2 linked regions of the Caldimonas thermodepolymerans genome follow. Each later gene encodes a partner of the first gene's protein in a complex. Links are inferred from orthologs where the notes say so. Each region holds a gene or a part of one and is shown on either strand. Other genes may lie near its edges. The genes, in order: trxB and trxA.

What was found.
Region 2: the proteins of trxB (region 1) and trxA are in contact, whole or in part, in a crystal structure (PDB 1F6M), measured with the Escherichia coli proteins. The link is inferred for Caldimonas thermodepolymerans from one-to-one orthologs.

What each region holds. Positions count from the first base shown.
Region 1 is NZ_CP064338.1:2,961,156-2,973,106, reverse strand. What follows is about bases 6,279-9,070. They hold trxB (thioredoxin-disulfide reductase), read right to left. Parts: upstream 8,260-9,070; coding sequence 7,297-8,259; downstream 6,279-7,296. Other genes in these bases: IS481_RS13930 (Crp/Fnr family transcriptional regulator), read left to right, coding at 8,505-9,070; rpmB (50S ribosomal protein L28), read right to left, coding at 6,807-7,040; rpmG (50S ribosomal protein L33), read right to left, coding at 6,616-6,783. Also shown: IS481_RS13980 (sensor histidine kinase), read left to right, coding at 1-803; IS481_RS13975 (DUF3717 domain-containing protein), read right to left, coding at 772-1,239; IS481_RS13970 (tryptophan--tRNA ligase), read right to left, coding at 1,254-2,567; purN (phosphoribosylglycinamide formyltransferase), read left to right, coding at 2,676-3,302; IS481_RS13960 (DUF1653 domain-containing protein), read right to left, coding at 3,324-3,569; IS481_RS13955 (RsmB/NOP family class I SAM-dependent RNA methyltransferase), read left to right, coding at 3,601-4,860; IS481_RS13950 (DesA family fatty acid desaturase), read left to right, coding at 5,029-6,252; more of IS481_RS13930, read left to right, coding at 9,071-9,173; IS481_RS13925 (DNA translocase FtsK), read left to right, coding at 9,280-11,670; outer membrane lipoprotein periplasmic chaperone LolA, read left to right, coding at 11,667-11,951.
Region 2 is NZ_CP064338.1:1,701,201-1,704,047, reverse strand. It holds trxA (thioredoxin TrxA), read left to right. Parts: upstream 1-1,182; coding sequence 1,183-1,512; downstream 1,513-2,847. Other genes in the region: rho (transcription termination factor Rho), read left to right, coding at 1,760-2,847; IS481_RS08005 (PD-(D/E)XK nuclease family protein), read right to left, coding at 1-1,046. UniProt on the Escherichia coli protein: Participates in various redox reactions through the reversible oxidation of its active center dithiol to a disulfide and catalyzes dithiol-disulfide exchange reactions.

The sequences.
Region 1 (11,951 bases):
CCGTGGTGCGCCGCCTGACCCGCCAGCTGGAGGCGCTCAAGCGCGGCGTCGAGACCTTCGGTGCCGGCCAGCTGCACCACCGCGTCAGCGTCAGCGGGCGCGACGAGGTGGCCGCGGTGGCGGCGAGCTTCAACCAGGCCGCCGACCGCATCGAGGCGCTGGTGCGCTCGCACCAGTCCCTGCTGGCCAACGCCTCGCACGAGCTGCGCTCGCCGCTGGCACGCCTGAAGATGGCGCTGTCGCTGCTGGAGACCGCCTCGCCCGAGTCGCGTGCCTCGTTGATGCAGGAGATCGGCAACAACATCCGCGAACTCGACGCGCTGGTCGAAGAAGTGCTGCTGGCCAGCCGGCTCGATGCAGCGCCGCGCCTCGACCGGCACGACCCGGTGCACCTGCTGGCGCTGGCGGCCGAGGAGGGCGCCTACGTCGACGCGCGGGTCGAGGGCACCGACGCGATGGTGCGCGGCGACGAGCGCCTGCTGCGCCGCGCGCTGCGCAACCTGCTCGAGAACGCGCGCCGCTACGGCGGCAGCGAGCCGATCGAGGTCAGCGTGACGGTCGAAGGCCAGGACGCGGTGGTGCGCGTGTGCGACCGTGGCCCGGGCGTGCCCGAGGACCAGCGCGAGCGCATCTTCGAACCCTTCTACCGCATGCCCGGCCACGCCGAGCATGCCGGCGGCGTCGGGCTGGGCCTGAGCCTGGTGCGGCAGATCGCCGAGCGCCATCGCGGCCAGGCGCGCTGCGAGCGGCGCGAAGGGGGCGGCAGCTGCTTCAGCCTGCGCCTGCCGCTGGCTGCGGCGTAGCCGCGTCGGCGCCGGCCTGCGCCGCAGCGGGCGCATCGAGCGCCCGCTCGGCGTAGCGGTTGAAGCGCCACGCCGTGCCCTCCTGGATCACGCGGCGCCAGGTGGCGCGCTTCTCGGCCGGGGTCATCTCGGGCCAGAACTGCACCTCGTCGAAGGTGCGCCCGCAGCCCTTGCAGACGTCGTCGCCCTGGCTGGTCGAGCAGATCGCGATGCACGGCGTGTCGGGCGTGCTGGCGTACCACCGGAGCCACGCCTCCTTGGCGCGCCGCGGCATCGTGTGCTCGTCGCACTCGGACTCGCGGTAGTACACCATCAGCGCATACACCTCGGCCAGCGCGCGCACCTCGGCGCAGGCGGTGATGCCGTCGGGCGAGGGATGGCGTTCGCGCCACCAGTTGATGGCAGCCTCGATGTCGGTGATGTGGATGCCGGCCATGGCCGTCTGCGCGCTCACTCCTCGCTGGCCGCCACCAGTGCGCCCAGCGCCGCTTCCACGTCCTCGCGCGCGACGCCGGCCGGGATCTCCACCGGCGCCTCGGCCAGCGCCGCGGCGCCTTCGGTCTTCAGGCGCTTGACCCAGCCGCCGGCCTCGCGGCCTTCGGCAAAGCCGCGGCTTTGCAGCAGCACCGTGCCGTTGGCCGCCGTCAGCTTGAAGTAGAACTGGCCGTCGGCCTCGCGGTACTGCTTGAACACCGGCAGCTGGGGCTTGGCCGCCTCGCTGCGCCGGGGCTGCGCGGTCACCGGCAGGGCCTTCATCGGACGCAGGCCGACCGCTTCGCGCAGCTCGGCGAGGAATGGCGTGGCAATGCGCCGGGCGCGGCGCGCGCCGTCCTGCAGGATCTCCTCGATGCGCTCCGGATGGGCCATCAGCTCCGCGTAGCGGTCGCGCATCGGGCCGATGTGCGACTCGATGAGGTCCACCAGGCGCTGCTTGGCATCGCCCCAGCCCAGGCCGGCGCGCAGGTCGGCGCGGAACTCGGCACGCTGCTCGGGCGTGGCGAAGGCATCGTAGATCGTCACCAGCGGCGTGCCGTCCGGGTCCTTGGGCTCGCCGGGCAGGCGCGAGTCGGTGACGATGCGCGCCACCGCTTCCTTCAGCGCCTTGGGGCCGCCCTCGAACAGCGGGATGGTGTTGTCGTAGCTCTTGGACATCTTGCGCCCGTCCAGGCCGGGCAGCGTGGCCAGCTCCTCGTCGATCTGCGCCTGCGGCAGCACGAACAGGTCGCGCCCGCGGCCGTAGAGGTGGTTGAAGCGCTGCGCGATGTCGCGCGCCATCTCGATGTGTTGCACCTGGTCGCGGCCCACCGGCACGCGGTGCGCGTTGAACAGCAGGATGTCCGCGGCCATCAGGATCGGGTAGCAGTACAGGCCCATCGTGACGTCCGCGTCGACATCCTTGCCGGCGGCAAGGTTCACGTCGGTGGCCGCCTTGTAGGCATGGGCGCGGTTCATCAGGCCCTTGGCGGTGACGCAGGTCAGCAGCCAGGTCAGCTCCGGCGTCTCGGGCAGGTCGCTCTGGCGGAAGAAGTACACCCGCTGCGGATCCAGCCCGGCGGCCAGCCAGGTGGCGGCGATCTCCAGCCGCGAGCGCTCGACGCGCGCCGGGTCGTCGCACTTGATCAGCGCGTGGTAGTCGGCCAGGAAGAAGAAGCTTTCGACGTCGGGCGCGCGGCTGGCCTCGACGGAGGGGCGGATGGCGCCGACGTAGTTGCCCAGGTGGGGGGTCCCGGTGGTGGTGATCCCGGTGAGGACGCGTTCGGTCATGGTGGGAGAATCGCAGGGCAAAGGATGCGGGCGCGCGGCGCCCGGAAAGAGGGAGATTGTAGGAGGCCGTCCGGGAACCGGTTCGGCCGAAGGCTACACTCGCGCCCCATGAAACGCATCGTGATCCTGATCTCCGGCCGTGGCTCCAACATGGAAGCCATCGTGGAGGCCTGCGCCGCCGAGCGCTGGCCGGCCGAGGTGGCGGCGGTCATCAGCAACCGCCCCGACGCCCGGGGACTGCAGTACGCCGCCAGCCGCGGCATCCCGACCGACACGGTCGACCATCGCAAGTACGACACCCGCGAAGCCTTCGACGCCGAACTGGCCCGCGTGATCGACCGCCACGCCCCCGACCTGGTGGTGCTGGCCGGCTTCATGCGCATCCTGACCGCGCGTTTCGTCGAGCACTACGCCGGTCGCCTGATCAACATCCATCCGTCGCTGCTGCCGGCCTTCCCCGGGCTGCACACGCACCGCCGCGCGATCGAGGCGGGCTGCAAGCTGGCGGGCGCCACCGTGCACTTCGTCACTGCCGAGCTGGACCACGGCCCGATCATCATCCAGGCCGTCGAGCCGGTGCATCCCACCGACACCGAGGACACGCTGTCGCAGCGCATCCTGGCCAAGGAGCACGTGATCTACCCGCGCGCGGTGCGCTGGATCGTGCGCGACGAGCTGGAGGTGCGCAACGGCATCGTCACGCACCGCGAAGGCGAGCCGCAGCTGCTGTTCTGAGCCACGCGCCTTGCATGCCGCTCAGGGCCGCGGCTCGATGCGGGCGAAGCGCGGCTGCGCGCGTCCCTCGACGACCACGGTTTCGAAGAACATCGCATGCGGGCGCACCCACAGCGCGCCTTCGCCGTACAGCGGCCGGTACACCACCAGCGGCTCCAGCGTCTCGCTGTGGCGGGCGCAGCCGAGCACTTCGTACTCGCGGCCCTTGTAGTGGCGGTAGCGGCCGGGCGGGGTGGGAGGCAGCGGGGGCAGGTCGTTGGCGGGCATCGGATCTCTGTCGCACGGGATAATTCGCGTCATGCATCCTAATGCCCTCCTGGACCTGGCCACCGAACTGCTGCGCCAGGTCCTGAAGTTCGACGCGCCGGCCGACACCGTCGTGTCCGGCTTCTTCCTCCAACACCGCCAGCTCGGGCCGCGCGAGCGCCACACGCTGGCCGAGACCGCCTACCACGTGCTGCGCCAGCGGCTGCTGCTGCAGCACTTCGCGCAATCGGGCGCCGGCGCGCTGGAGCGACGCCTGGCCATCCTTGGATGGCAGGGCGACGAGCGCTTCCTGCAGGGCGCGCTCGGCCCCAAGGAACAGCAGTGGCTGGCCCAGGTGCGCCTGGTCGACGTCGCGACGTTGCCCGAGAAGCTGCGCCACAACCTGCCGGACTGGCTGGTCGCGCCGCTGAAGCAGTTCCTGCCCGAGGCCGAGTTCTGGCCGCTGGTCGACAGCCTGGCCCGGCCCGCGCCGCTGGACCTGCGCGTCAACCTGCTGCGCCTCAAGCGCGAGGCGGCGGTCGAGGAGCTGGCCCGCGCGGGCATCGCCGCGCAGCCGACGCCGTACTCGCCCTGGGGCCTGCGCGTCGACGGCAAGCCAGCGCTGAACAAGCTGGACATCTTCACGCGCGGCGACATCGAGGTGCAGGACGAAGGCAGCCAGCTGCTGGCGCTCTTGATGGGCGTCAAGCGCGGCGAGATGGTGGCGGACTTCTGCGCCGGCGCCGGCGGCAAGACCCTGGCGCTGGGCGCGGCGATGCGCAACACCGGCCGGCTGTATGCCTTCGACGTCTCCGGTCATCGCCTGGACAAGCTCAAGCCGCGCCTGGCGCGCAGCGGCCTGTCCAACGTCTACCCGGTGCAGATCGCGCACGAGCGCGACGAGCGCATCAAGCGCCTGGCCGGCAAGATCGACCGCGTGCTGGTGGACGCGCCGTGCTCGGGCCTGGGCACGCTGAGGCGCAATCCGGACCTCAAGTGGCGCCAGTCGCCGCAGGCGGTGGCGGAACTGCGCGACAAGCAGCAGGCAATCCTTGCCAGCGCTGCCCGCCTGGTCAAGCCGGGCGGCCGCTTGATCTATGCCACGTGCAGCCTGCTGGAGGACGAGAACGAGCGCATCGCCGAGGCCTTCGCCGAGTCGCATCGCGACTTCGCACCGCTGCCGGCCGCTGCGGTGCTCGAACAGGCCAAGGTGGCCGACGCGCAGCAGCTCGTGACGGGCCCTTACCTGCGCCTGTGGCCGCACCGCCACGCCACGGACGGATTTTTTGCCGCCGTCTGGGAACGCAGGTGAGGTTTCGCGGTCTGAGTCACCAAGCCCGATCGCAAGGCCCCGGTGGGCCTGAAATTTGCCCTCTTGTGGTCGGATACAGTGGATGTCACCGGGAAACCGGTGTATTTTGGCGGCCCATCCCGGGGGGCCTCACCTACAATCCAGCCAGCTTCTGAAAGGCTGTTCTCAATGTCTGAATTCCTGATCGTGTGGGAAAGTTTGATCGATTGGCTCGCCAACGGCGTGACCAATGCCACCTGGTGGCAGATCGTGCTGTACACGCTAGTCACCACCCACATCACGATCGCGTCGGTCACCATCTTCCTGCACCGATCGCAAGCCCACCGCGCCCTCGAGCTGCACCCGGCGGTGGCCCATTTCTTCCGCCTGTGGCTGTGGCTCACCACCGGCATGGTGACCAAGGAATGGGTCGCCATCCACCGCAAGCACCACGCCAAGTGCGAGACCGAAGACGATCCGCACAGCCCGCAGACGCGCGGCATCCGCAAGGTGCTGCTCGAAGGCGCCGAGCTCTATCGCGCCGAGGCCAAGAACCAGGAAACCCTCACCAAGTACGGCCACAACACGCCGGACGACTGGATCGAGCGCAACCTGTACAGCCGCTACACGTGGCAGGGCGTGGGCCTGACGCTGATCCTCGACCTGCTGCTGTTCGGTGCCGCCGGCGTCGCCGTGTGGGCCGTGCAGATGCTGTGGATCCCGATCACCGCGGCCGGCATCATCAACGGCCTGGGCCACTACTGGGGTTACCGCAACTTCGAGGCGCCCGATGCGTCCACCAACATCTCGCCGTGGGGCATCATCATCGGCGGCGAGGAGCTGCACAACAACCACCACACCTACCCGACCTCGGCCAAGCTGTCGGTCCGCAAGTACGAGTTCGACATCGGCTGGCTGTACATCCGCTCGCTGGAGCTGATGGGCCTGGCCAAGGTGCGCAAGACCCCGCCGATGCTCAAGCTCGGCCCGGTCAAGCCGGTGGCCGATGCCTCCACCCTGCAGGCCGTGATTGCCAACCGCTACGAGGTGATGGCCAAGTACGGCCGCGAACTGCGCCGCGCCGTGAAGGCCGAACTGGTGCAGCTCAAGGAAGCCGGCGCCAAGAACTCGGCGCGCTGGAAGGAGCTGCTGCTGGCCAAGCGCTGGCTGCACCGTGACGAGAACGTCATTCCTCCCAGCATCAAGCCGCAGCTGGCCCATGCCTGCGAGAGCTCGCCGGTGCTGTCCAAGCTGGTCGCGATGCGCGAGGAGCTGCGCCAGATCTGGACCCGCACCAACGTCTCGGCCGAACAGCTGGTCGCCGACCTGCAGGCCTGGTGCAAGAAGGCCGAGGAAAGCGGCGTGGCTGCGCTCCAGGACTTCGCGCTCAAGCTGCGCGCCGCGACGGTCTGAGCAGCCCCCCGTTCCGTTCCTGCAACAAGCGCCTCCATCGGGAGGCGCTTTTGTTTTGGGGCGCGCCCAGGCTTCGAGGCGGTCTTGCGCCCACGGCGCGCAGCCGGTGGGGCCGGGCCCTGCGGCGCCGTGCCGTCGTTGCTCCCGGGCGGGCCCTGGACCGCCGTCGTGCAGGAGGTGCGCCGCGCGGCCCCCGCGGGCGTGGCCGGCAGGGGCCTGGGGGGGCAGTGCGCGGGCAGGCCAAGGCCCTGCACGGGGCTGCCAGGCGGGCGGCGGGTGCCGCAGCGGACCGGCGGGCGTCGGGCAACAAAAAACCCGCCGGGCGTGCGCCGGGCGGGTTTCCTGCGGAGAAGCGCGGCCGAATTACTTCAGCTTCACTTCCTTGTAGATGACGTGCTTGCGAACCTTCGGATCGAACTTCATGATCTCGAGCTTCTCGGGCGTCGTCTTCTTGTTCTTGGTGGTCGTGTAGAAGTGACCGGTACCAGCGGTCGACTCCAGCTTGATCTTTTCGCGAGCGGTCTTGGCCATGGTGCGTTTCCTTCAGGGGGCGATCAGAGTTCGCCTTTGGCGCGCAGGTCGGCCACGACCTGGTCGATGCCGACCTTGTCGATCAGGCGCAGCGCGGCGTTGCTCACGCGCAGGCGCACCCAGCGGTTTTCGGACTCGAGCCAGAAGCGACGGTACTGCAGGTTGGGCAGGAAGCGGCGCTTCGTTTTGTTGTTCGCGTGGGACACATTGTTGCCCACCATCGGGCGCTTGCCCGTAACTTGACAGACGCGTGCCATGACGCTTCTCCGTTTCAATCTCGGTTCAGATGTGACGCCTAGAGCAGGCGGCCTGGGTCACTGCGGCCGTCGCCGGCCGGGCCTGCCCGCCTGATGAGCGCCCTTCGAGGACTGGCGCTGTTCCGACGGCTCCCGACCCTCGCGGGTCGCAACAGTTGGATGGCGCAGTCACCATCGGCAAAGAATGCGATTATAGCCATAAAGCGAACGCCGGCCAATCCGGCCGGCGTCCCAGGGGTTTCGGCCGGCCTTGCCGTCAGGCCGCGCCGCCTTGCTCCAGGTAGCGCTGGGCGTCCAGCGCGGCCATGCAGCCGGTGCCGGCGCTGGTGATCGCCTGGCGGTAGACGTGGTCCTGCACGTCGCCGGCGGCGAACACGCCCGGCACGCTGGTCATCGTGGCAAAGCCGTTCAGGCCGGAGCGGGTCAGGATGTAGCCGTCCTTCATCTCCAGCTGGCCCTTGAAGATGTCGGTGTTGGGCTGGTGGCCGATCGCGATGAAGCAGCCCTTGAGCGCGATCTCCTCGGTGCTGCCGTCGTTCACGTTGCGGATGCGCACGCCCGTGACGCCCGAGTCGTCGCCCAGCACCTCGTCCAGCACCGAGAACAGCTTCAGCTCGACCTTGCCGTCGCGCACCTTGTCCATCAGCTTGTCGACCAGGATCGGCTCGGCGCGGAACTTGTCGCGGCGGTGGATCACGGTCACCTTGCGGGCGATGTTGGACAGGTACAGCGCCTCCTCGACGGCGGTGTTGCCGCCGCCGACGACGCAGACGTCCTCGCCACGGTAGAAGAAGCCGTCACAGGTGGCGCAGCCGCTGACGCCGCGGCCCATGAAGGCCTGCTCCGAAGGCAGGCCCAGGTACTTGGCCGAGGCGCCGGTGGCGATGATCAGCGCGTCGCAGGTGTACTCGCCGGCGTCGCCCTTGAGCCAGAACGGGCGCTTCGACAGGTCGACCTCGTTGATGTGGTCGAACACGATCTCGGTGTTGAAGCGCTCGGCGTGCTGCTGGAAGCGCTGCATCAGGTCCGGGCCCATCACGCCGTTGACGTCGGCGGGCCAGTTGTCGACCTCGGTGGTGGTCATCAGCTGCCCGCCCTGGGCCAGGCCGGTGATCAGCACCGGCTTCAGGTTGGCGCGCGCGGCGTAGACGGCGGCGGTGTAGCCGGCAGGACCGGAACCGAGGATCAGGACCTGGGCGTGCTTCGGTGTGGTGCTCATGGAGGGGCGCTTCGATGCAAAGTGAGGGCAGACTCGGGTCGCACACCTTCCAGCAAATGCGGGGCTTACGGTAGAGTGCCGCTTGTGAGATATCTCACGAGCCAGCGGGAAGGGTACTTTCCAGCCGACGGATGGAGCTTTCCGGCGCCATCGCCAGGCTGCATTGTAGGAAAGGCTGGCAGCCGGACGGGCGACGCGGGCTTTGCACGCGATCAAGGGCCAAACAACGCAAAAGGTGATCTCTGATGGCGATGCTGTCCAACCTGGACCTGATTCGACGGGTCCCCTTGTTTTCGATGCTCACCAACAGCCAGGCCGAGGCCGTTGCCGAGGGCGTGGTGAAGCGGCGTTACCGCCGTGGCGAGATCATCGTGGAGCAAGGGCGCAAGTCCAATGCGCTGTTCATCCTGCTGACCGGCCGGGCCCGGGTGCTGACGGCCGATGCCCGCGGGCGCGAGGTCATCCTGGCGATGTTGCATCCGGGCGACTATGTCGGCGAGATGAGCCTGATCGACAACGAACCGCACTCGGCCACGGTGCGCGCCGAGGTGCAGACCGACGTGCTGGTGCTGGGCCGCACCGAATTCGCCCGCTGCCTGCCGGAGAACTCCAGCCTGTCGTACGCGATCATGCGGGGCCTGGTGTCCCGGTTGCGCGCGGCCGACCGGCAGATCGAGTCGCTGGCGCTGCTGGACGTCTACGGCCGGGTCGCCCGCACGCTGCTGGACATGGCCGAGGACAACAACGGCACGCTGCTGATCCGCAACAAGGTCTCGCGCCAGGACCTGGCCAAGATCGTCGGCGCCTCGCGCGAGATGGTCAGCCGGGTCATGAAGGACCTGGAAGAACGCCACTACGTCGAGACCCAGCCGGACGGCTCGGTGATCATCAAGGAACGCCTGCAGGTCAACTGAACGGGCCCGGCGCGAACGCCGGTCCGGCGGGGGCCGCGTGCCCCCCGCAGGGGTGGATGTGCGCGCCTTGCGGTGGCAGGATGCGCGCTTGATTCACAATCCGCGCATGGCATTTCCACTCGGATCCCTCGGTGCGCAGGACGCCGACGCGGCTGCGCCCGCCCCTGCTCCGTCCGGACGCGGCGCGTCCGGGACCTACACCCGCAAGCCCAAGGCCCCCCCGCCGCCGCCGGCGCCGCCACGCTGGCGCCTGCAGCTCAACGTCTTCCTCGGCGCGCTGGGGCTGATCCTGCTGCTGCTCGCGATGGCGACCCACTCGCCGTCGGATGCCGCCTGGTCGACCACCGGCGACGGCGCGCCGACCCGCAACGCGGCGGGCGTGCTGGGCGCCTGGGTGTCGGACCTGCTGCTGTTCCTGTTCGGCTTCTCGGCCTGGTGGATCGTGCTGATCGCGGTGCGCAGCTGGCTGTCGGCGCTGGCGCGCCTGCTGCGTGGTGACCGGGTGCCTGCGGTCGAGGCGCCGGAGGCCCCGCCCAAGTGGCTGCTGTGGGCCGGCGTGGTGGCGCTGCTGTGCGCGAGCAGCAGCCTGGAATGGACCCGCCTGTACCACCTCGAGGCCCACCTGCCCGGCCCGGCCGGCGGCGTGCTGGGCCACACGCTCGGCCCGGCCAGCATGCGGCTGCTGGGCTTTGCCGGCTCGGGCGTGTGGTGGATCGCGCTGCTGGTGGCCGGCGTCTCGATGGCGCTGCGCTTCTCCTGGGTGCGCACGGCCGAGCGGCTGGGCGCCTGGATCGACGGCTGGCGCGTCTGGCGCGAGACCCGCCGCGAGATCCGCGAGGACCGCCGCCTGGGCGAGAAGGCCATGAAGGAACGCGAGCAGGTGGTCGAGGTCGAGCGCCAGGTGATCGTCGACCATGCGCCGATCGTGATCGAGCCGCCGGTGATCGAGGTGCCCAAGTCCGAGCGCGTGGTCAAGGAGCGCCAGAAGCCGCTGTTCACCGAGCTGGCGGACACCAGGCTGCCGCAGGTGGACCTGCTCGATGCGGTGCCGTCCAAGGTCGAGACCGTGACGCCCGAGACGCTGGAGATGACCTCGCGGCTGATCGAGAAGAAGCTCAAGGACTTCGGCGTCGAGGTGCGCGTGGTCGCGGCCGCCCCGGGGCCGGTGATCACCCGCTACGAGATCGAGCCGGCCACCGGCGTGAAGGGCGCCCAGATCGTCAACCTGGCCAAGGACCTGGCGCGCTCGCTGAGCCTGGTCAGCATCCGGGTGGTCGAGACCATCCCGGGCAAGAACCTGATGGCGCTGGAGCTGCCCAACGCCAAGCGCCAGACCATCCGGCTGGCCGAGATCCTGGGCTCGCAGGCCTACAACGACGCCCAGTCAATGCTGACGCTGGGGCTGGGCAAGGACATCGTCGGCCACCCGGTGGTGGCGGACTTGGCCAAGATGCCCCACCTGCTGGTGGCGGGCACCACCGGCTCGGGCAAGTCGGTCGGGATCAACGCGATGATCCTGTCGCTGCTGTACAAGGCCGAGGCGCGCGACGTGCGCCTGATCCTCATCGACCCCAAGATGCTGGAGATGGCCATGTACGAGGGCATCCCGCACCTGCTGGCGCCGGTGGTGACCGACATGAAGCAGGCCGGCAACGCGCTCAACTGGTGCGTCGGCGAGATGGAGCGCCGCTACAAGCTGATGAGCAAGCTGGGCGTGCGCAACCTGGCCGGCTACAACAAGAAGATCGCCGAGGCCGCCGAGCGCGGCGAGAAGATCCCCAACCCGTTCAGCCTGACGCCCGAGGAGCCCGAGCCGCTCGACCGGCTGCCCTACATCGTCGTGGTGATCGACGAGCTGGCCGACCTGATGATGGTGGTGGGCAAGAAGATCGAGGAGCTGATCGCGCGCCTGGCGCAGAAGGCGCGCGCGGCGGGCATCCACCTGATCCTGGCCACGCAGCGCCCCTCGGTGGACGTGATCACGGGCCTGATCAAGGCCAACATCCCGACGCGCATCGCGTTCCAGGTCTCGAGCAAGATCGACAGCCGCACCATCCTCGACCAGATGGGCGCGGAGACCCTGCTCGGCCAGGGCGACATGCTGTACCTGGCGCCCGGCACCGGCCTGCCGGTGCGGGTGCACGGCGCCTTCGTCAGCGACGAGGAGGTGCACCGCGTGGTCGAATACCTCAAGACCCAGGGCGAGCCCAACTACATCGAGGGCATCCTGGAAGGCGGCACGCTGGACGGCGAGGGCGGACCGGCCGGCGAGGGCCTGGGCGGTGGTGCGGACGGCGAGGCCGACCCGATGTACGACCAGGCGGTGCAGGTCGTCCTGCAGCACCGGCGCGCCTCGATCTCGCTGGTGCAGCGCCACCTGCGCATCGGTTACAACCGCGCCGCGCGCCTGCTGGAACAAATGGAAAAAGCCGGCCTCGTATCCAGCATGGCCACCAACGGAAACCGGGAGATCCTCGTCCCGGCACGCGAAGAATGAAACACCTGTTCCTGACGGCCCTGCTGGCCGTCGCGATGCCGGCCTGGGCCGATGCGGTCGACACGCTCAAGCGCTTCGTGCAGGAGGTCAGGAGCGGCCAGGCCGCCTTCACCCAGACCGTCACCTCGCCCGACGGGGCGAAGAAGCGCGTCACGCAGGGGCGCTTCGAGTTCGCCCGTCCGGGGCGTTTCCGCTTCGAGTACGACAAGCCCTTCGAGCAGCTGATCGTCGCCGACGGGCAGAAGGTCTGGCTCTACGACCCGGACCTGCACCAGGTCACC
Region 2 (2,847 bases), 1.3 Mb from region 1 along the record:
TCCAGCGCCGCGAGGCCCTCGGCGCCGTCCTCGGCCAGGCCGGCCGTGAAGCCGGATTTCAGCCAGTCCAGCAGGTCGTCGGTGCCCGCGCGCGGCTGGGCCAGGCGCAGCAGCCCGGCCACGCAGGCACCCGCACGCGTCGTCGACAGGCGCCAGCCGGTCTCGTCGCGCACGGCGATCGCCTGGCGCGCCAGCAGCGCGCGCACGCGCCGCACCAGCACGCGGTCCTGCGCGATCAGCGCCACCGGCGCCTCGCCCGCCGCGAGGTGTCGCAGCACCTGGGCCGCGGCCATCTGCGCCTCGTCCTCGAAGTCCAGGCAAGGCAGCAACTGCGCGTCCGGGGACACGCCCTCGAACAGCGCGTCCCCGGCCGGGTCGGTGTCGATCTCGAGCACCGGCGCCTCGGCCTCGTCCAGCAGCGCGCGCACCAGCGGCTCGGGCCCGCCCGCATGCACCGCGACCCAGCCCTGCGGCCGCAGCGCGAACAGCGCATCGGCCGGCCCGGCCTCGCGCTGCGCGGCCCAGGCCAGGGCCACGCGTGCGAGCGTCAGCTCCATCGCCCCCGGGCCGCCGTGGGCGCCGAGCGCCGCATGAGCACGATCCCACCACTGGGCACGCCGCGCCGGCGCCACCGCATGGGCCACCTGCATGAACTCGTGCGCCATCTCGACCACGCCGTGCACCCAGTGCCGGAACATCGCCGGGTCGCGCTCGCGCATCTCCTTCAGGCCCTGCTTCTGCCCCAGCATGCGCGCCGCGGCGAGCCGGTCGGTGGCGATGTCGCCGCTGGGCCCGTCGGCTGCGGGCGACGCCGCAGGCAGGCGCTCGCGCAGCGTCTGCGTGGTCTCGAAGCGCGGCATCCAGCCGGCCGGGCAGGTGCGCACCCAGGCCTCGCGCGCCAGCGGCAGGTGCTGCGCGAACGGCAGCAACACCAGCAGGTGACGGGGCTCCAGTCGCCGCTCCTCGGCGAAACGCCGCACGCGCTCGGCGATCTGCGGCCAGGGGTCGGCGGTCGGGCGCGGAGCCCAGCGTTCTCGTGCTGACATGCCGTGCGAAGAAAGTGGTTATCCCTGCGATAGGAATGCTTGTGGCCCGGCGCACCGGACGCTGCGGGGCTTTGTGTCAGAATCATTGTGCCTTCTTGTCGTGCACGAGCCGCGACATCCCCGAGGATCCATGACCATGAGCAGCGAGCTGATCAAACACATCTCCGACGCATCCTTCGAAACCGACGTGCTGCAGGCCGACAAGCCGGTGCTGGTCGATTACTGGGCCGAATGGTGCGGCCCCTGCAAGATGATTGCCCCCATCCTGGACGAAGTCGCCAAGGACTACGAGGGCCGCCTGCAGATCGCCAAGATGAACGTGGACGAGAACCGCGACATTCCCGCGAAGTTCGGCATCCGCGGCATCCCGACCCTGATGCTGTTCAAGGGCGGCCAGCTCGCTGCGACCAAGGTCGGCGCGTTGTCCAAGGCCCAGTTGACTGCGTTCCTCGACGGTCATCTATAATCCGCTCCAATGCGTCCGGGGCCCTAGAGCCACAAGCCGAGGCCCCAGTCAGCACAAGTTTCGCCACTGCGCACCTTTCGCAGCGCAGTTTCGGCACCCCCAATTCCAGCGTTCTTCCTGATTCGCAGTTGTCGCGAATGACGCGCAGGTCCTTGCGCCAGCCTCGTGCCAGGCGCAATGCACTGCCGAAATCCATCCAGCCCGGCGCCTCTGGCCACAACACGGGAATCGACAAGGGTATACGCCCATGCACCTCTCTGAACTGAAAGTCCTTCACGTCTCGGAACTCATCAAGATGGCCGAGTCGCTGGAGATCGAGAACACCAGCCGCATGCGCAAGCAGGAGCTGATGTTCGCGATCATGAAACGCCGTGCCAAGCAGGGCGAGCAGATCTTCGGCGATGGTGTGCTCGAGGTGCTGCCGGACGGTTTCGGCTTCCTGCGTTCTCCCGAGACCAGCTACCTCGCGAGCACCGACGACATCTACCTGTCGCCGAGCCAGATCCGCCGCTTCAACCTGCACACCGGCGACGCCATCGAAGGCGAGGTGCGCGTGCCCAAGGACGGCGAGCGTTATTTCGCGCTGGTCAAGGTCGACCGTGTCAACGGCCTGACGCCGGAGGAGAACAAGCACAAGATCATGTTCGAGAACTTGACGCCGCTCTTCCCGAAAGAGCAGTTCAAGCTCGAACGCGAGATCAAGTCCGAAGAGAACATCACCGGCCGCATCATCGACCTGATCGCACCGATCGGCAAAGGCCAGCGCGCGCTGCTGGTGGCCCCGCCCAAGAGCGGCAAGACAGTGATGATGCAGCACCTGGCGCACGCCATCGTCGCCAACCATCCCGAGGTCTACCTGATCGTGCTGCTGGTCGACGAGCGCCCCGAGGAAGTGACCGAGATGCAGCGCACCGTGCGCGGCGAGGTCATCAGCTCCACGTTCGACGAGCCGGCCGCGCGCCACGTGCAGGTCGCCGAGATGGTGATCGAGCGCGCCAAGCGTCTGGTCGAGCTGAAGAAGGACGTGGTGATCCTGCTGGACTCGATCACCCGCCTGGCGCGCGCCTACAACAACGTGCTGCCCTCTTCCGGCAAGGTGCTGACCGGCGGCGTGGACGCCAACGCGCTGCAGCGCCCGAAGCGCTTCTTCGGCGCGGCGCGCAACATCGAGGAAGGCGGCTCGCTGACCATCATCGGCACGGCGCTGGTCGACACCGGCAGCCGCATGGACGAGGTGATCTACGAGGAGTTCAAGGGCACCGGCAACTGCGAGATCCACCTGGACCGCCGCATGGCCGAGAAGCGCGTCTACCCCTCGATCCTGATCAACAAGAG